One region of the Streptomyces sp. NPDC007205 genome, then DNA from elsewhere that is predicted to be linked to it. Evidence: riboswitches for the same ligand, from Rfam matches in the RefSeq annotation. Region 1 holds a riboswitch; each other region holds the start of a gene.
The links. Region 1 has a riboswitch for cyclic di-AMP ahead of ABZ624_RS08760 (M23 family metallopeptidase). Riboswitches for the same ligand answer to the same signal wherever they lie in the genome.
Positions count from the first base shown of each region.

Region 2: another riboswitch for cyclic di-AMP. It lies ahead of ABZ624_RS26945 (transglycosylase SLT domain-containing protein); the one in region 1 lies ahead of ABZ624_RS08760 (M23 family metallopeptidase).
Region 3: another riboswitch for cyclic di-AMP. It lies ahead of ABZ624_RS00345 (NlpC/P60 family protein); the one in region 1 lies ahead of ABZ624_RS08760 (M23 family metallopeptidase).

Region 1 is NZ_JBEYEW010000004.1:17,269-23,691, reverse strand. It holds gene ABZ624_RS08770 (dihydrofolate reductase family protein) at 1-601, shown strand, start outside; tRNA gene ABZ624_RS08765 (tRNA-Met) at 649-722, opposite strand; cyclic di-AMP (ydaO/yuaA leader) riboswitch at 1,022-1,170, shown strand; gene ABZ624_RS08760 (M23 family metallopeptidase) at 1,178-2,206, shown strand; gene ABZ624_RS08755 (aldo/keto reductase) at 2,275-3,219, shown strand; gene ABZ624_RS08750 (PrsW family intramembrane metalloprotease) at 3,291-4,577, opposite strand; gene trmB (tRNA (guanosine(46)-N7)-methyltransferase TrmB) at 4,653-5,480, opposite strand; gene lhgO (L-2-hydroxyglutarate oxidase) at 5,586-6,423, opposite strand, start outside.
Region 2 is NZ_JBEYEW010000018.1:77,262-83,684, forward strand. It holds gene ABZ624_RS26925 (ABC transporter permease) at 1-875, opposite strand, end outside; gene ABZ624_RS26930 (ABC transporter ATP-binding protein) at 862-1,869, opposite strand; gene ABZ624_RS26935 (DUF2092 domain-containing protein) at 1,978-3,183, opposite strand; gene ABZ624_RS26940 (polyprenyl synthetase family protein) at 3,537-4,547, opposite strand; cyclic di-AMP (ydaO/yuaA leader) riboswitch at 5,128-5,300, shown strand; gene ABZ624_RS26945 (transglycosylase SLT domain-containing protein) at 5,306-5,794, shown strand; gene ABZ624_RS26950 (HAD family hydrolase) at 5,856-6,423, opposite strand, start outside.
Region 3 is NZ_JBEYEW010000001.1:74,923-81,345, reverse strand. It holds gene ABZ624_RS00360 (alpha/beta fold hydrolase) at 1-522, shown strand, start outside; gene ABZ624_RS00355 (M23 family metallopeptidase) at 731-2,239, shown strand; gene pcrA (DNA helicase PcrA) at 2,283-4,763, opposite strand; cyclic di-AMP (ydaO/yuaA leader) riboswitch at 4,986-5,155, shown strand; gene ABZ624_RS00345 (NlpC/P60 family protein) at 5,163-6,329, shown strand.

The DNA.
Region 1 (6,423 bases):
GCTGTTCGTCGGCGACCCGGCCGCCCCCCGCCTGTTCGGCCCGGGCGCCTACCAGCCCGGCCGGCTGCGGCTCACCGAGACCCGTCGCATCGAGGACGTGGTCCTCATGCGCTACGAGCCCACGGCCCCCGGCACCGGCCCGGTCCCCGCCGCCGCCGACCGCCACTGGCTGCGCACCGCCTGCGACCTGGCCGCGCTGTGCCCGCCCTCGGAGACGGCGTTCAGCGTCGGCGCGGTCGTGGTCGCCGCCGACGGTACGGAGCTGGCCCGGGGCCATTCCCGGGAGGGCGACGACCCCGTGGTCCACGCGGAGGAGGCGGCGCTGGCGAAGGTCGACCCGGCGGATTCCCGGCTGGCCGGCGCAACGGTCTACAGCAGCCTGGAGCCCTGTGCCCGGCGGGCCTCTCGGCCGGCGCCCTGCGCCGAGCTGATTCTGCGGGCGGGGGTGCGCAGGGTGGTCACCGCGTGGCGGGAGCCGGACACGTTCGTTGCCTCGGCCGACGGTACGGGGGTCCTGGCCAGGGCGGGTGCGCAGGTGGTCGTACTGCCGGAGCTGGCGGGACCCGCCAAGGCGCCGAACGGGCATCTGCTGGGGGGCTGAAAACACCCAGGGCCGGAATCCACTGGATTCCGGCCCTGGGCCTTCAGTAGCGGGGACAGGATTTGAACCTGCGACCTCTGGGTTATGAGCCCAGCGAGCTACCGAGCTGCTCCACCCCGCGTCGTTGTGACTCCAGAGTACCCCATGCGGAGGGCGGCGCGCACACCCGTTTCCCGGCCCCGCCCGGCAAGGTCACCGACGGTGACAGCTCGACCGCCGTGCGCATAACATCTGAGTCACCATCAAAAACGCCGAGACTCCTGAACGCCGGTCAACTCGCCCGTTTTGCAGCAGTCCTGGCCGGTAAGTCCACGGGTGAAATCGTTAATGATCAAGCCGAACGGCTTGGAAAGTGACCAGCAGGTCTATTAACGTTCGATAACGCAGCGCGGTCGTCCCAGCCGTCACAAGAGACGGCTCCGTGCGCACGCGCCGAATCCTGCGAGGGAACCGGGGAACCACCATCTTGGGGTGAATCGCGCGAATGCCGCAGTCGGTATACGCGCGTAGGAGACCTTCCTGCTCCGAACCCGTCAGCTAACCCGGTAGGCGGAGGAAGGAAAGGAGTACGCCCGAGTGGCGTCCAACCGGCCTGCCCCAGAAGCCCCGTCCATGCCCGCGCCGACCGAGCCCGAGACCTTCGGCTACGGCGCCTACCGTGCCGAAGAGGGCCCCTGGGAGGAGTGGAACCCCACCGAGGACTCCGTCGCCCCGGTCCGCGGCCGGCACCGCGTCGCCAAGCAGCGCGGCGGTTTCGCGCGCAGCTCCACCGTCCTCGGCGTCGGCGTACTGGCCGCGGTCGGCGCGGGCGGCATGGCCAGCGCCAACACCGGCAAGCCGCCGGTCTCCATATCCCTGCCGGACCTGGACTCCGTCGGCCACCTCTTCGGCGACGACTCCTCCGACGCGCACCAGGAGCACCCCACCGCGCTCGGCAACGTCGGCGTGACCTCGGCCGACAGCAAGGACTCCGACGCGGGCGAGGCGCTGCGCAACCGGATCATGGCCCAGGCCGAGCAGCAGCAGGGCAAGGCCGACAGCAAGGCCACCGCCGCCACGCTCGCCGCCGCCGAGAAGCAGACCGCCGACGCCGCGGCCAAGGCGGAGCAGGAGGCCGCCGCCAAGGCCACCGCCGCCAAGGAGAAGGCGGAGGCCGACGCCAAGAAGGCGGCCGAGGCCAAGCGCCTGGCCGAGCTGGCCAGGCAGTACCAGCTGCCCGTCGTCTCGTACACGATCACCGGCACCTTCGGCCAGCCCGGGGCCATGTGGTCCTCCGGCTACCACACCGGCCTCGACTTCGCCGCTCCCACCGGCACCCTCATCAAGGCCGTCCACGGCGGCACGATCACCCAGGCCGGCTGGGCCGGCGCCTACGGCTACCGCACGGTCCTCACTCTGGACGACGGCACCGAGCTGTGGTTCTGCCACCAGTCCTCGATCAACGTCAAGGTCGGCCAGAAGGTCTCGACCGGCGAGGTCATCGGCCGCATCGGCGCCACCGGCAACGTCACCGGCCCGCACCTGCACCTGGAGGTCCACCCGGACGGCCAGGCCGCCGGCATCGACCCGGCGCCGTGGCTGCGGGACAAGGGCCTCAACCCCTGACTTCCCCATGTGCGGGATCTTCGCCGGCGGTGGAATGCGATCATCCATCGCCGGCGTTGGCATAGAGCATGACTTCTCTGCGCAAACTCGGTTCCTCCGACCTTGAGGTCTTCCCGCTCTCCCTGGGCGGCAACGTCTTCGGCTGGACCGCCGACGAGGAGACCTCCTTCGCCGTCCTCGACGCCTACACGGCCGCCGGCGGCAACTTCATCGACACCGCCGACGCCTACTCCGCCTGGATCGAGGGCAACAAGGGCGGCGAGTCCGAGACGATCATCGGCAAGTGGGTCAAGGCCCGCGGCAACCGCGCCGACGTCGTCATCGCCACCAAGGTCAGCCAGCACCCCGAGTACCAGGGCCTGTCCGCGGCCAACATCAAGGCCGCCGCCGACGCCTCCCTGCGCCGCCTGGACACCGACTACATCGACCTCTACTACACCCACTTCGACAAGCCCGAGGTGCCGGTCGAGGAGATCATCGGCGCGCTGGACGAGCTGGTGAAGGCGGGCAAGGTCCGGCACATCGCCGCCTCCAACATCAGCCCCGAGCGGCTGCAGGCCTCGCTGGACTTCTCCGAGCGCGAGGGCCTGGCCCGCTACGTCGCCCTCCAGCCGCACTACAACCTCGTGTCCCGCGACACCTACGAGGGCGCGCTGCAGGACCTGGCCGCCCGCGAGGGCCTGTCCGGCGTGCCGTACTTCTCCCTCGCCGCGGGCTTCCTGACCGGCAAGTACCGCCCCGGCACCAAGGTCGACAGCGCTCGCGCGGGCCGTGCCGAGCAGTACGCCGGCTCCGAGCGCGGCCAGAAGGTCCTGGCGGCCCTGGACGAGGTCGCCGCCGCCCACGAGGTCCCCGTCGCGACGGTCGCCCTCGCCTGGCTGGCCGCCCAGCCTACGATCACGGCCCCGATCGCCTCGGCCCGCACGGTGGCCCAGCTCCCGGCGCTGCTGGGGGTGGCGGACCTGAAGCTGACGGAGGAGGACGTGGCCAGGCTGACGGACGCGTCGGCTTGATCTGTCCCGCCGCAGCGGCGCTCAGCCACGGCGCCGCGATCCGGCGGTGCCGAACCCTCGCAGCCGAAGGTCTATGACCAGTACGGGTTGTACGCGGAGTACGGCACCGCCGGACGACCGAACTGCGGAGCCCAGTAGACCGGCGCCGGAACGGTCGCCCTGGCCGCGTACTCCAAAGCCGGCCGGGCCGCCTCCCTCCGCTTCCACAGTTCGTCCAGCAGCTCCCGCTCCCGTACGACGAAGTCGGCCCCGCCCTTCCCCTTGCGCCCCCGGTGCCGCAGCGACGCCAGCGACGTCGCGTACGCCTCGTACTGCGCCACCGCGCGCGCCGCGGGCCGCCCGGCGTGGTGGCGGGCGTAGTCACGGGCCGCCCGGCGCGCCCGCATCGACCCGAGCGCGAACGGCTCGGCGGGCCCCAGCCACCCGGCCATCACATACGCCGGCAGCTCCGCCCGCACGGTCCGCAGCTCCCGCTGTCGCGTCCAGATCGCGAGCCAGGTCAGCAACCCGAACACGGGCACCATGAAGCCGCCGTAGACGGCGAAGAATCCCAGCTCGCCGAAGGTGGAGGAGCCGTTCCAGAGGGCGTGCATGCTCATCGCGAGCAGCAGACCGCACAGCGGCAGCAGCACCCGCCGGGCATGCTGCCGCTCCGCGGAGAGCGCGGCGACGCCGAAGCCGATGCCGGTGAGGGTGGTGAACAGGGGGTGCGCGAACGGGGACATCACGATGCGCACGAAGAAGGTGGCGGCGGTGACGGAGGCGATGCCACGGCCGCCGCTGAGCTGGTCGGTCCCGAAGGCCGTACCCAGATAGAGGATGTTCTCGGTGAACGCGAACCCGGTGGCGGTGATCCCGGCTATCACCACCCCGTCCACGATCCCGGTGAAGTCACGTCTGCGGAAGAGAAAGACGAGCAGGACGGCGGCGGCCTTCGCGGACTCCTCCACGATGGGCGCTATCACGGTGGCGCCCAGGGTGTCGGCCCTGGTGGGATCGGCGGTGGCTATCCACCTGGTCGCGAAGCTGTTGGCGACGATGGCTATCAGCGCCGCCGCGCACGCTCCCCAGGCGAAGGCGAAGACCAGGTTCCGCCAGGGTCCCGGCGCCACCCGGTCCAGCCACCGGAAGGCGGCCACGAGCCACGGCACGGGCAGCACGGCCAGTCCGAGCCCGACGAGAAACCCCTCCGTACCGGTCTGTCTGCGCACCATCGCGAGAATGACCAGCCCGGACAGCGCCAGCAGTGTGATCAGTGCCCCGTACCGCACCCACCTGCGCTGCCACCAGTGCGGATGGCGGAGCACAAGGCCGTCGGGGCCCGGGGGGTACGTCGGAAACGGAGGACTGGTGGCCACGGCATCGACCCTAACGGTGGCGGGGCGAGGGGCTGGAGCGTTTACCGGCCCCGATGCGGTACGCGCTATCGGTCGCTATCGGTCCTGGCTGTGCGGTACGCGCCGGAAGAGCAGATCGTTCACGACATGTCCCTTGTCCAGTCCCTGTCCCTCGAAACGGGTCAGCGGCCGGTGCTCGGGGCGCGGCGCGAAACCGCCGTCCGCCTGCGTGTTCTCGAAGCCGGGGTGCGCGGTGAGCACCTCGAGCATCTGCTCGGCGTACGGCTCCCAGTCGGTCGCGCAGTGCACGATCGCACCGGGCCTGAGCCGGGTCGCGGCGAGCGTCAGGAACTCGGGCTGGATGAGCCGCCGCTTGTGATGCCGCTTCTTGGGCCAGGGGTCCGGGAAGTACACCCGCAGCCCGTCGAGGGAGTCGGGGGCGAGCATCTCCCTGAGCAGGATGATCGCGTCCCCGTTGCCCACCCGGACGTTGCACAGGCCCTTCCGGTCGGCGAGCCCCAGCAGATTGCCCTGCCCCGGGGTGTGCACGTCGACGGCGAGGATGTTGGTGTCCGGGTCGGCGGCGGCCATCTGCGCGGTGGCCTCGCCCATACCGAACCCGATCTCCAGCACGACCGGCTTGTCGTTGCCGAACAGCTCGCCGAGGTCGATGACCCGCTGCCCGTCGATGTCGAGCCCCCACTGGGGCCACAGCCGCTGCAGCGCGTCCGCCTGTCCGGCGGTCACCCGGCTGCGCCGCGGCTGGAAACTCCGGATCCGCCGCTCGAAATGCGACCCGGCGGGATCGGCCTTGGGACCGTCCGGAAACCGCGGCTCCCCCTTGGCCCGGGTATGCCGGAGGGAGACGCCGGGGGTGTGGGGGGTCGGCGAGGGGGCTTCGGGGGCGTTGAGGAAGTCAGACACAGTGCTTCCGATTTTACGGCGCGCTGCGAGGGCGCCTTCTTGGCCGGCAGAGTCGGGCAGGCGGGTGGGAAACGGGGTCCAGGGGGCGGAGCCCCTGGTACGGCCCTACAGCGAGCCGAGCATCGACAGCACCCGGCGCCCCACTTCCCGGCCGATCGGCAGGGAAGCGGTAGCCGCGGGCGAGGGCGCGTTCAGCACATGCACGGCCCGCGCCCCCTCCCGGATGAGGAAGTCGTCGACCAGCGTCCCGTCCCGCAGCACCGCCTGCGCCCGCACCCCGGCAGGGGCCCGCACCAGGTCGTCCGCCTCCACCCCGGGCAGCAACCTGCGCACCGCCTCCAGGAACGCCCCCTTCGACAGCGAGCGGCGCAGCTCCCCCGCGCCGTATCTCCAGTGCCGCCGGGCGATCGCCCACGACCCCGGCCACGCCACCGTCCCGGCCAGTTCCCGGGGGCGTACGACTCCCCAGCCGTATCCCTCCCGGGCCAGCGCCGGCACCGCGTTGGGCCCGATGTGGACACCCCCGTCGATCCCGCGGGTCAGATGCACCCCGAGGAACGGGAACGCCGGATCCGGCACCGGATACACCAGCCCCCGCACCAGCTCCGGCCGCGCCAGCTCGTAGTACTCCCCGCGGAACGGCACGATCCGCACCCCGGGCTCGTCCCCGGTCAGCCGGGCCACCTCGTCGCAGTACAGCCCGGCGCAGTTCACCAGCACGCGCGCGCGTACGACATCCCCGGCCGAGGTGAGCACGGCCACACCGCGCTCCGGCCGCCGGTCGACCCGTACGACCCGCGCGCCGTACCGGATCTCGGCGCCTGAGGCCCGCGCGAGCTGCCGGGCGACCCCGACGAAGTCGCACACGCCGGTGGTCCCGACGTGTATGGCGGCCAGCCCCCTCACCTCGGGTTCGTACTCACCGATCTGTGCGGCGCCCAGC
Region 2 (6,423 bases), on a different contig from region 1:
CTGATGTCCTTCGTCGTGAACCGCGCCCAGGCCGCCGAGCCGAACACCGCCGCGTACAGCGCCTGCAGGCCGAGGTTCTTCTCCAGGTCGTCCCAGTAGACGGGGTCACGCATCAGGTCGGCGAAGGACAGCCAGTAGTGCGGGAAGAAGTACGGCTGCAGCGCGTGCAGCTGGGGTATCTGGTCCAAGATCTGGACGGTGATGAGCAGGCCGACGGTGGTCGCCATCGCCGCGATGCCGCTGCCCGTGAGCGTCGACATGAACAGACCCAGCGCCGCCACGCCGACCAGTGAGGCGGCGACCACCAGTGCGATCAGCAGGGCCCTGCCGAGGCCCTCGGCGAAGCTGATCCGGGTGCCGGAGATGGTCGTCAGGTCGCCCAGCGGGAAGAGCAGCGCGCCGACGATCAGAGCGGAGACGGCGACGACCAGGGTGGCCAGCAGACAGAAGGCCATCACAGTCGCGTACTTGGTGAGCAGCAGCCGCGTACGGCCGGCCGGGGCGACCAGCAGATAGCGCAGAGTGCCCGCCGCCGCCTCGCCGGCTATCGCGTCGCCCGCGACCACCCCGACGGCCATCGGCAGGAAGAACGGCAGCGTCGCGGCCAGCGCCGTGAACACAAGGAACAGACCGTTGTTGGTGATCTGGGTGAGGAACGCCGGGCCCTGGCCGCTGTGGTCCGCCGTCCCGCCGCCGCGCGTCTGGATCTTCACCGCGATCCCGACCAGCACCGGCACCGCGGTCAGCACGCCGAGCAGGGCGAGCGTGCGCCAGCGCCGGAGGGTCGTGACCAGCTCGCTGTGCAGCAGCCCGAGCGTCCACAGCGGACTCGGCCGCCGTACGGCGGTCGCCGCAGTCGTCTCAGCCCGCGACATCGAAGCCCTCCCCCGTCAGCGCCACGAACGCGTCTTCCAGCGAGGCCCGTTCGACCGTGAGGCCCCGGACCCGCACCCCCGCCGCGACCAGGGCCGCGTTCACCTCGGCGAGGTCGCGTGCGGGTGGTTCGCCGCCGACCCGGTCGCCGTCCGCGACGACGTCCCCGACGCCCTGCTCCTTCAGCACCCGGGCCGCCTCGGCCGGATCCGGGGTGGTCACCACCAGCCGGCCCCGCGCCCCGGCCGCCAGGTCGGCCACCGCGCCCTGGGTGACGAGCCGCCCCCGCGCCATGACCGCCGCGTGGGTGCAGACCTGCTCGATCTCGTCCAGAAGGTGGGAGGAGAGGAAGACGGTCGTGCCGTCGGCGGCCAGCTCCCGGATCAGGGTGCGGATCTCGCGCATGCCCTGCGGATCCAGGCCGTTGGTGGGCTCGTCCAGGACCAGCAGCCGGCGTGACTGGAGCAGCGCTGCAGCCAGGCCGAGGCGCTGTTTCATGCCGAGCGAGTACGCCTTCGCCTTCTTGCCCGCGGCCGCCGTGAGGCCCACCCGGTCCAGGGCGGCGGCGACGCGGGCGCGCCGGGTGCGAGGGTCGGCGGTCGGGTCGGCGGCGTCGTAGCGCAGCAGGTTCTCCCGGCCGGAGAGGAAGCCGTACAGGGCGGGGCCCTCGATGAGCGCGCCGACCTGCGGGAGGACGGCACGGGCCGCCCGGGGCATCGGGCGGCCCAGCACGCGGGCCGTGCCCGCCGTCGGCTCGATCAGACCCATCAGCATGCGGATGGTGGTGGTCTTGCCGGAGCCGTTCGGGCCGAGGAAGCCGAAGACGCTGCCCGCCGGGACGGTCAGGTCGAGGCGGTCGACGGCGAGCTGTCCGCCGCGGTAGCGCTTGGTGAGGCCGCGGGTGACGATGACGTCTGTCTCCGCCCGGGCCGGGGCACGCCGCTCCGCGTCCCCCGATTCCCCGGTCTCCCGCTCCGTGGCGGACGGTTCGTCCATCGGCTCCCCCTCGATTCGTCCTGCCCTTCGAAGACCCCACGACCCCCAAGTCCCCAAAGACCCCGAAAGGGTCAACGTGCAGTCACGGCTCGTGGTGCCCGAAAGGGGCTACTTTCCCGTGTTCGCCGCCTTGACCAGGGCGTCCTTGGTCACCGTGCCGACGTAGACCTTGCCGTTGTCGGTGATCAGGGCGTTGACCAGCCGGGTGGAGAAGACGGTGCCCTTGCCGAACTTGCCGGAGACCTTGTCGCCGAGCGAGCCGAGGAAGCCGCCGAGGTCACCGGCCTTGGAGCCGTTCGGCAGGCCGCCCTTGGCGCCGGTGTCGAAGGTGGCGATGGACGTCCAGCCCTTGCCGAGGACGGCGGTGCCGCCGAGGCCCTTGCCGAACTCGCCCGGCTTCGGCGCGTGCTGCCGCGCCGCGGGCTCCTTCTTCTCCTTCTTCCCCTCCGTCACCTTCGCGCCCTTGGGCGGGGTGAAGGCGAAGGTAGAGGCGTCCGGCTTCGCGAAGGAGACCTGCGTGAAGCCCGCGTCGAGGACGGCGGCGCCGCCGCTCTTCGGGGTCAGCGTGAACTTCAGCGGCATGCCCGTCTTCGCGTCGACGGCGATGCTGATCGCGCCGACCGTGGTGCCGGACTGCCGGGGCTTGATCAGCAGCTTGTAGGCGTCACGGCCGGCGACCTGCTCGGTGCCGTCGACGGTGACGGACGTGGTGTCGTCCACCGACTTCAGCGCCTCGTCGGCGAAGTCCTTGGGGGTGGCCGGGGGCTCGGCCCTGTGGTCTTTGCCGGAGTCGGCCGAGGTGCCGTGGTAGACCTCGTTGCTCCTGCTGTCGTAGCCCCACACGTCCGTGCCGTTGTGGATGAGGCTGTACTCGGAGCCGCTCTCCAGCAGCGACAGCTTCTGCTTCTGCGGGCCGTCCGCGGCGACGCGCAGCGTGTGCGTGCCGGAGACCAGCGAGGTGAGCCGGGACTGCGGGTCGGCGGAGGAGCCGCCGCCGGAGCCCCTGGCCGCCCCCGAGGCCAGGCTGTTCTCCAGGCCGCCCAGGTTGGGCAGGCCGAGGTCGGTGCTGGTCCGCACGGTGCCGGACAGCTGCTGCACGTCCGACTTGGCGATCTTCTCGATGAGCTGTTGTGCGGTGATCCTGGGCAGGTCGGGGTCACCGGAGGCGGCGAGCGCCGGGACCAGCCCGATCGTGGCCGCCGCCACCCCCACCACCGCGACCGGGACCGCGTAGCGGGCGGCCTTGCGGCGTCCGCCGCGCGGAGCTTCCTCCTGCGCGGCGTCCACCGCGTCGTCGGTTTCGTACGGTGCCATGTGTGCCTTACCTCCGTCGTCGGCGGCGGCTGTCCTCACGTTGGTCCACCAGAGCCGCCATTCTCACCCGAATCGGTGAGGAGTGGTGATGTCCGTGGTGTCCATCTCACCAAATCGGCCATGAAGAAGCGTCAGACCACGGAGCCAACTCCGTGTACGCCTGCGGTATGACACGTAGGGGCAGCGGCTCCCCCGACCCGTAGGGGTCTCACCGGAACGGAGGGGGCCGTACGGGGGCACGGACGTCTGCGGGTTGGGTATCGCACCAGGCCGTGCCGCTGGGCCGTACGGGTCGCACAGGGGCCGTACGGCCGGTCGCTGCCGCGCGGCGTGGCTCGCGCGGACGGCCGGGGTCAGCCGGCGCGGTGCACCACCGCGTCGCACAGCTCCATCAGCGCCGCCTTGGCGTCGCACTCCCGCAGCGGCGCCAGCGCGGCGCGAGCCTCCTCCGCATACCGGATGGTGTCCCGACGGGCCTGCTCCAGCGCGGGGTGGGCGCGCAGCGCGGCCAGCGCCTCGGCGTGCCGGGCGTCGTCGCTGAGGTCGGAGTCCAGCAGCCGGCACAGCGCGATGTCCTCGGGCAGCGCCAGCCGGGCCGCCCGCTCGCGCAGCCGCAGCACCGGGAGCGTCGGAATGCCCTCGCGCAGGTCGGTGCCGGGGGTCTTGCCGGACTCGTGCGAGTCGGAGGCGATGTCCAGGACGTCGTCGGCGAGCTGGAAGGCGACGCCGAGCCGCTCGCCGTACTGGGTGAGCACGTCGACGACCGTCTCGTCGGCGCCGGACATCATCGCGCCGAACCGGCACGACACCGCCACCAGCGAGCCCGTCTTGCCGCCGAGCACGTCCAGGTAGTGCTCGACCGGGTCGCGGCCGTCGGAGGGACCGGCGGTCTCCAGGATCTGACCCGTGACCAGCCGCTCGAACGCGAGGGCCTGGACCCGGACGGCCTCGGGACCGAGGTCGGCAAGGATCTGGGAGGCCCGGGCGAAGAGGAAGTCGCCGGTGAGGACCGCGACCGAGTTGCCCCAGCGCGTGTTGGCGCTGTCCACGCCACGCCGTACGGCCGCCTCGTCCATGACGTCGTCGTGGTACAGCGTGGCCAGGTGGGTCAGCTCCACGACCACGGCCGACGGCACGACTCCCGGCGCATAGGGGTCGCCGAACTGGGCCGCGAGCATCACGAGCAGCGGCCTGAACCGCTTCCCGCCGGCCCGCACGAGGTGCTGCGCGGCCCCCGTGATGAACGGCACCTCGCTCTTGGTGGCCTCGAGCAAGCCTTCCTCGACAGCCGTCAATCCGGCCTGGACATCGGCTTCCAGAGCCTGGTCCCGCACGCTCAGCCCGAACGGCCCGACGACGGTCACGAGGGGTCTCCTGTCTGCTGGTGTCTGCTGGCGATTACACGGTTTGTCGATAGGTCGCTGCCATCACTCGTCAGCGTATCCGGTCCTCTTTCGATCACCGATAGCGCCCACCGGTCCAGCCTGGGAGGTATCAGGTCAGGACCGGAATGTTTTTGATCATGTGAAATGAACGTATATTTATCGACTTAACAGAACTCTGTCCGCTTTGTCATGACTGAAGGGGCGAGTCGAGAGGCGAGCGCAGCAACGCCTGCGCCCCCAGGGCGACGACGGGTGCCGGGTCACGGGTTCCGCCATCCAGCCGACCCACTCGAATCCCCCATGTCCGACTTGAAGTACTTTGTCATTTCGTGAGTTGAGTCACTGGCGTCCACCGGCACCCCACCCCCGCCGATCCCCCCTTGCCCCCTTGCCCCGCTGGCGAGTTGAGGCTTGGCAACCGCAAAGGATCAAGCACCTCATAGGGCATAGATCAAGGTCAAATAGGACGTTGTGTGAATCCGGTACTTGTTCCCGACATGTGCTCTCGCATACGTTCCGGGCCGTCGGGCGGACGCCGAATCCTGCCACCGCCCGCATAACCATCCACGGACTCATTCCTATGGCAGGAGCGGGGGACCCAGGTAACTCGCCGGACCGGACGGCACACGTCGCACCGGAACGGCTTGGGGTGAAGCCGTGCCTTCCCGGGCACGGCCGGGCACCTCCCCGCCCGAACCCGACAGCTCACCTCGCAGGCGTCGGAGAGGAACTTCCCCATGCCTGCTGCCGCTCAGCACCGCCGTACCCGGAACAACCGCCTCGTCCGCGCCCTCGCCGCCGCCGGCACCGGTGCCGCCGTCCTCGCCCTGCCGCTCATCGGGGCGACCAGCGCCTCCGCAGCGACCCCGGCCGCCACCACGGTCTCCACCACCCCCGCCGGTTACCCGAACACCCTCGACGGCTGGATCCGCGAGTCCCTCGCGATCATGGCCCAGAAGGGCATCCCCGGCAGCTACAACGGCATCTACCGCAACGTCATGCGGGAGTCCTCCGGCAACCCCAGCGCCATCAACCTGTGGGACTCCAACGCCGCCGCGGGCATCCCGTCCAAGGGCCTGCTCCAGGTCATCGACCCGACGTTCAACGCGTACCACGTGGCCGGAACGTCCTTCAACATCTACGACCCGGTCGCGAACATCACCGCCGCCTGCAACTACGCGGCCAAGCGGTACGGGTCGATCGACAACGTCTTCGGCGCGTACTGACAGCTCCGCGGACCGGCAGGACAGACACCTACTGATAGGCCGGTCAGTCGGTCGGTGCCGGTCAGCCGGCCGGAAACAGTCGTTCGAGGACGACGGCGATGCCGTCGTCCTCGTTCGACAGGGTGATCTCGTCGGCCACCGCCTTGAGTTCGGGGTGCGCGTTGGCCATGGCGACCCCGTGTCCGGCCCAGTCGAACATCGGGATGTCGTTCGGCATGTCGCCGAACGCCAGAGCCTCCCTTGCGGCGATCCCGAGCCGCTCGGCGGCCAGCGCGAGGCCGGTCGCCTTGGTCACCCCGGACGGCTGCAGCTCCACGGTTCCCGGCCCCGACATGGTGACCGTCGCCAGTGAGCCCACCACCGCGCGCGCGACCGCCGCCAACTCGTCGTCGGACAGGTCGGCATGGCGCAACAGCACCTTGCTGATGGGCTCGCACCACAGGTCGTCGCGCCGGCCGACCCTTACCGCGGGCAGGGTCGGGTGCGGCATCAGATAGCCGGGCTCGATGAGCGTGAGCCCGTCGACACCGTCCTGGTCCACGGCCGCGTAGACCTGCCCCACCTCAGCCTCGATCTTGCCGAGCGCGGTCTCGGCCAGTTCCCGGTCCAGCCGGACCGACCACAACAGA
Region 3 (6,423 bases), on a different contig from region 1:
TCCCCGCTGACCTGTGACATCCGCGCGGCGGCCGAGCTGCTCGGCCGGCACATCGAGGAGATCTGCGAGCGCACCGGCAGCGACCGGGTCGACATCGTGGGGCACAGCCTCGGCGGGCTGATCGCCCGCTACTACGCGCAGTGCCTCGGCGGCGACCTGCGGGTGCGCACGCTGGTCACGCTGGGTACGCCGCACTCGGGGACCAGCGCGGCGCCGCTGGCCAACGCCCATCCGATCGTGCGCCAGATGCGGCCCGGTTCGGGGGTCATCGAGGAACTGGCCCGGCCCGCGCCCGGCTGCCGTACGCGGTTCGTCAGCTTCTGGAGCGACCTGGACTCCGTGATGGTCCCGCTGGAGACGGCCTGTCTCGAGCACCCCGACCTCGACACGCAGAACGTCCGGGTGACCGGCATCGGGCATCTCGCCCTGCCCGTGCACCCGGCCGTCGCGGCCGGAATACGCACGGCACTCGACACCCCGCACCCGGCGGACCGGGTCGCCGACGGTCTGACGGTGGCGTGACACCGACGCACAGGTGACAAACGGCCATCCCACGTCGAACACCAATCGAACCCTGGGCCAAACTCGTGTCCGGCACCCCCCGAAACACCGCCGAATGCCCGTTAACCGCCAACGCGAAACCAGCCGAAGATTGTCGCGCCCAGGTACCGGCGGGTACAGTCGCCGCACTGCTCTGGCAGCCCCTGTTGTCGAGGCGAAAGAGAAGTTGGTGAACGACCGTCACCCGTCGGGGACCATGACCACCCCGGCCCCGGCTTCCGACGCCTCCGCCGCGCACTACGCGGCGTACGGGACACATGAAGCCCCCTACGGCGACCTCACCACGTACGGCGGCTACGGCGCCAGCGGTTTTCCGGACGGCACCGGCTCCTTCTCCACCGACCCGCTCTTCGGCGGCCTGCCCGGCCAGCAGACCAGCAGCGCGTACGAGACCGGGCAGTGGCAGACCGGCCAGAGCCTGAACTACGACCCCTACGCGGCCCAGCACCACGCCGCCTACGACTCCGGTGTCTACGACACCACCGCCTGGACGGTCCCCGCCCAGGCGACCGGCAATGACATAAGTGGCCAGTGGGATGCGAGCGCCTGGCTGCAACCCGACCAGTCCGGTGGGGCCGACCCGACCCAGCAGTGGGAGTGGGGCACCCAGACCTTCGAGACGGGCGCGCACGACGCCACCCGGTGGAACTCCGGCGGCCAGGGCGCGACGGCGGAGCCGGACCAGTCTGGCGAACCGTTCGGCCAGCAGGCCACCGCCCTCTTCGAGCAGGCCGGCGAGCAGGTCACGGCCTTCGGGCAGGTGCCGTATCAGCACGAGGCGCCGTACGAGGACACCGCCTTCGCCGGACAGCGTTCCGCGGACTCCGCGAACGACGAGCCGGACGGTACGGGTGAACTGCCCGCGGTGACCGGCCTGCTGGACGACCAGGAAGAGACCACCCCCGCGTCCGCGACCCGCGCCGGCTCACGCAGCGCCGCGCGCTCCCGCCGTCGTACACCCGCCAAGCGCTCAGCGCTGCTGACCGTCGCCGTGCCCTCGGCCTGTGTGATGGGGGTCGCAGGGATCGCCGCCGCCTCGGTCGGCACCCTGACCGACGGCGGTGGCAAGGACACCACGGCCTCCGCCTCGGACGCGCACGCGGTCAAGCCGTCGGTCGCCAACAGCAAGCTGGACAGCCAGCTCCGGACGCTGTCCGCCGGTGCCGACGACTTCGCCGACCGGGCGAGCCGGACGCAGGAGCGGATCGACCTCAAGAACCAGCAGGAGCTGGAGAAGAAGAAGGCCGCGGCTCAGGCCGCACTCAAGGAGCGGCTGCGCCCGAAGTTCGTGCTGCCGGTCACGCAGAGGGGGCTCAGCGCCTACTTCGGCCAGGCGGGCGTGAACTGGATGTCGGTGCACACGGGCATCGACTTCCCCGTCTCCTACGGCACCACGGTGATGGCCGCCACCGACGGCGTCGTCTCCACGAAGTGGAACAGCGCCTACGGGAACATGATGATCGTGACGGCGAAGGACGGCACGGAGACCTGGTACTGCCACCTCTCCGGCTACCGCGTCGATTCCGGTACGACCGTCAAGGCCGGCCAGCCGATCGCCTACTCCGGCAACTCCGGCAACTCCACCGGTCCGCACCTGCACTTCGAGGTACGGCCTGCGGGCGGGGATGCCATAGACCCGCTGCCGTGGCTGAGGAGCCACGGACTCGATCCGACCTGAGCATCCAGTGGGCCCTCGCCGCACGGCGAGGGCCCTTCCGCTCTTACAGCTTCTCCACCGGCGCGTACCGCAGCAGCAGCCGCTTCGGCTTGGCGTCGCCGAAGTCGATCGTCGCCTCCGCGTTCGCGCCCGTGCCCTTCACACCGACGACCGTGCCGAGCCCGAACTGGTCGTGCGTGACCCGGTCCCCCACGGCCAGCGCCACCACCGGCTTCTCCGCCGTGCGCCGCGTGGCGAAGCCGGACGCGCCCGACGCCGAGGAACGCGAGCGGGTCGAGGACAGCGAGGCAGCGATCCCGGAGGCCGGGCCGGAGGACGCCGGTGCCGTCGCTCCCGTCCGCTTCCACTCGACATGGGCGGGCGGGATCTCCTCCAGGAAACGGGAGGGCGGGTTGTACGACGGCTGGCCCCAGGCGCTGCGCATCGCCGACCGCGTGAGGTAGAGACGCTCCCGCGCACGCGTGATGCCGACGTACGCCAGACGCCGCTCCTCCTCCAGCTCCTTGGTCTGGCCGAGGGCGCGCATGTGCGGGAAGACGCCGTCCTCCATGCCCGTCAGGAAGACGACCGGGAACTCCAGGCCCTTGGCGGTGTGCAGGGTCATCAGGGTGATGACACCGCCGCCGTCCTCCTCGTCGGGGATCTGGTCGGAGTCGGCGACCAGGGCGACCTGCTCCAGGAAATCGGCCAGCCCCACCGGTTCGCCCTCGCCGCGCTCCTGCTCGAACTCCAGGGCCACGGCCGCGAGTTCCTGGAGGTTCTCGATACGGGTCTCGTCCTGCGGATCGGTGGAGGCCTGCAACTCGGCGAGATACCCGGTGCGTTCGAGGACCGCCTCCAGGACGGTGGCCGGTCCGGCGCCGGACTCGGCGATCGTGCGCAGGTCCTCCATCAGCGTGTTGAACCGCCTGACCGCGTTGGTGGAGCGCGCGGCCATGCCGTACGCCTCGTCCACACGCTTCAGCGCCTGCGGGAAGCTGATCTTCTCGCGCTGGGAGAGCGCGTCGATCATCGCCTCCGCGCGGTCGCCGATGCCGCGCTTGGGGACGTTGAGGATGCGGCGCAGCGGCACCGAGTCCTCGGGGTTGGCGAGGACACGCAGGTAGGCGAGGACGTCCCGGACCTCCTTGCGCTCGTAGAAGCGGACACCGCCGACGACCTTGTAGGGCAGGCCGACACGGATGAAGACCTCTTCGAAGACTCGGGACTGGGCGTTGGTGCGGTAGAAGACGGCGACGTCGCCGGCCTTGGCATCCCCCGCGTCCACCAGGCGGTCTATCTCCTCGGCGACGAACTGCGCCTCGTCGTGCTCGGTGTCGGCGACGTAGCCGGTGATCCGCGCGCCCTGGCCGGCGTTGGTCCACAGGTTCTTCGGGCGGCGGGACTCGTTGCGCTCGATGACCGCGTTGGCGGCGGACAGGATGGTCTGCGTGGAGCGGTAGTTCTGTTCCAGCAGGATCGTCGTCGCGTCCGGGTAGTCCTCCTCGAACTGGAGGATGTTGCGGATCGTCGCACCCCGGAAGGCGTAGATCGACTGGTCCGCGTCACCCACCACGCACAGTTCGGCGGGCGGGATGTCGTACTCGCCGGGCGGGGTGTCCTCATCGTGTTCCCCGGTGCCGACGAGTTCCCGTACCAGCGCGTACTGGGCGTGGTTGGTGTCCTGGTACTCGTCGACCAGGACGTGCCGGAAGCGGCGGCGGTAGTGCTCGGCCACGTCCGGGAAGGCGCGCAGCAGGTTGACCGTCGCCATGATCAGGTCGTCGAAGTCGAGGGCGTTCGCCTCGCGCAGCCGCGACTGGTACAGGGCGTAGGCCTGGGCGAGGGTCTTCTCGAAGCCGTCGGTGGCCTGGGCGGCGAAGTCCTCCTCGTCGATCAGCTCGTTCTTCAGGTTGCTGATCTTGGCGCTGAAGGACTTCGGCGGGAAGCGCTTGGGGTCGAGGTCCAGGTCACGGCAGACCAGGGCCATCAGGCGCTTCGAGTCCGCGGCGTCGTAGATCGAGAACGACGACGTGAAGCCGAGCTTCTTGCTCTCCCGGCGCAGGATGCGCACGCACGCGCTGTGGAAGGTCATCACCCACATCGCGTTCGCGCGTGGGCCGACGAGCTGCTCGACGCGCTCCTTCATCTCGCCCGCGGCCTTGTTGGTGAAGGTGATCGCGAGGATCTGGCCCGGGTGTACGTGCCGCTCGGCGAGGAGGTGGGCGATGCGGTGGGTGAGCACACGGGTCTTGCCGGAGCCGGCGCCGGCGACGATGAGCAGCGGGGAGCCGGCGTGCACGACCGCGGCGCGCTGGTTGTCGTTCAGCCCTTCCAGGAGGGCCGCCGCGTCGAGCGCGGGGCGGGGGGCGCCGTCGCGGTAGTAGGCGTCCCGGTCCGGTGGCGCGTCGAACTTCCCGCCGAACAGATCGTCCGGAAGCGGCTCCGGACCGTGATCGTCCTCGGGCGGCGGCGGGGGCTCCTCCTCGCGCCCGCGAGGGGGCTGGAGGTCCGCCAGGAAGCTGTCGTCAAAGAGGCTGCTCATCGCTCTACGAGTCTAGGGCGCCCCACCGACAACCGGTCGCCGTCCCGAGAAGTCGGGCCCGCGGGCGGAGCGGCGACGTCCGAGGACACCGCCCTTACGCTGCGGAATCGTCCGATGACGTGAACGTGATACGGAGGTCAGATCACGAAAATGTATCGGACATATCACGCACCAACCTTCACACTAGTCACACCAGTTGGCTAGGTTGCCGTCAGGCCGCGTGCGCGGCCTCCGCCGAGTCCGGCGCGCCCGCACGGCGCCCGGAGCCGGGGACCCACCGATCCTGGGGTGAATCGGCCGACTCCCGCCCGGGACGAGGCCGTAGGGCAACCCTTCCGAACCCCCGCCCGAACCCGACAGCTAACCCGGTAGGCGGCTCACTGGAAGGAGTCGCCTCCCTTGGCGTCGCACCGCAAGACGCGTCCCGGCGGAACCATCGGGACGGGCCTCCGCACCCCCGCCCTCGCCACCGCCGCCCTCACCTCCATGGCCGTGCTCTCGCAGACCGCAGAGGCCGTCCCGAGCACCGATCGCACCAAGCCGAGCCTGGAGGAGGTCGAGAAGAAGGTCGACGACCTCTACCGCCAGGCGGAGTCGGCGACCGAGAAGTACAACGCGGCCAAGGAGCGGACAGGAAAGCAGCGGGGCCGGGCCGACGCCCTGCGCGACGATGTCGCCCGGCGCACCGAACGCCTCAACAAGGCCCGCGAGGAGCTGGGCTCCTTCGCCGCGGCCCAGTACCGCACCGGCGCCGCCTCTCCCGGCACGACCACCTTCCTGCTCGCGGACAGCCCGCAGGACTACTTCGACCAGAGCCAGCTGATGAACCGGCTGACCTCGCGGGAGAAGAGCGCGGTCGACGACTACATCGGCGAGCAGGCCGCGACCATGAAGAAACGGCGGGAGGCCGCGGAGAGCCTTCAGTCGCTGACCGACTCGCAGCACGACCTGCAGACCGCCAAGGCCACCGTCCAGAAGAAGCTCGCCTCCGCGCGCGAGCTGCTGTCGCAGCTGACGGCCCAGGAGAAGGCGCGGCTGGCCGCCGTCGAGCGGGAGAAGCAGCAGGAGGCGGCACGCAAGGCGGCCGAGCTGGCGAAGCGGCAGGCAGCCCGGCAGCAAGCCGCCTCGTCCTCGTCGCCGTCCTCGTCGTCCGGATCCGGTTCGACGGGCTCCGGCTCGACCGGGTCCACGACATCCAGTTCGTACGACACGAAGGCCGAGAAGGCGATCGCCTTCGCCCGCGCGCAGATCGGCAAGCCGTATGTGTGGGGCGCCACCGGGCCGGACTCCTACGACTGCTCGGGCCTCACCCAGGGCGCCTGGAGGGCGGCCGGAGTCACCCTTCCGCGCACCACGTACGACCAGGTCGATGCGGGCACCACGGTGTCGCTGGCCAATGCGCGGCCGGGCGACCTGGTCTTCTTCTACGACGACATCAGCCACGTCGGCGTCTACATAGGCAACGGCATGATGATCCACGCCCCGAAGCCGGGCGCGTACGTCCGTGAGGAGTCGATCTACTACGGCGGGGAGTCGATCATCCACAGCGTGGTCCGGCCAGGCTGACCGGGCCGGCTGTCCTCGCCCCACACGCGCGTACCGGCGTTTTCGCCCTCCACGCGCGCGTGCCCTTCCCCGGCGGGGACCGTGCGGCTCCCTA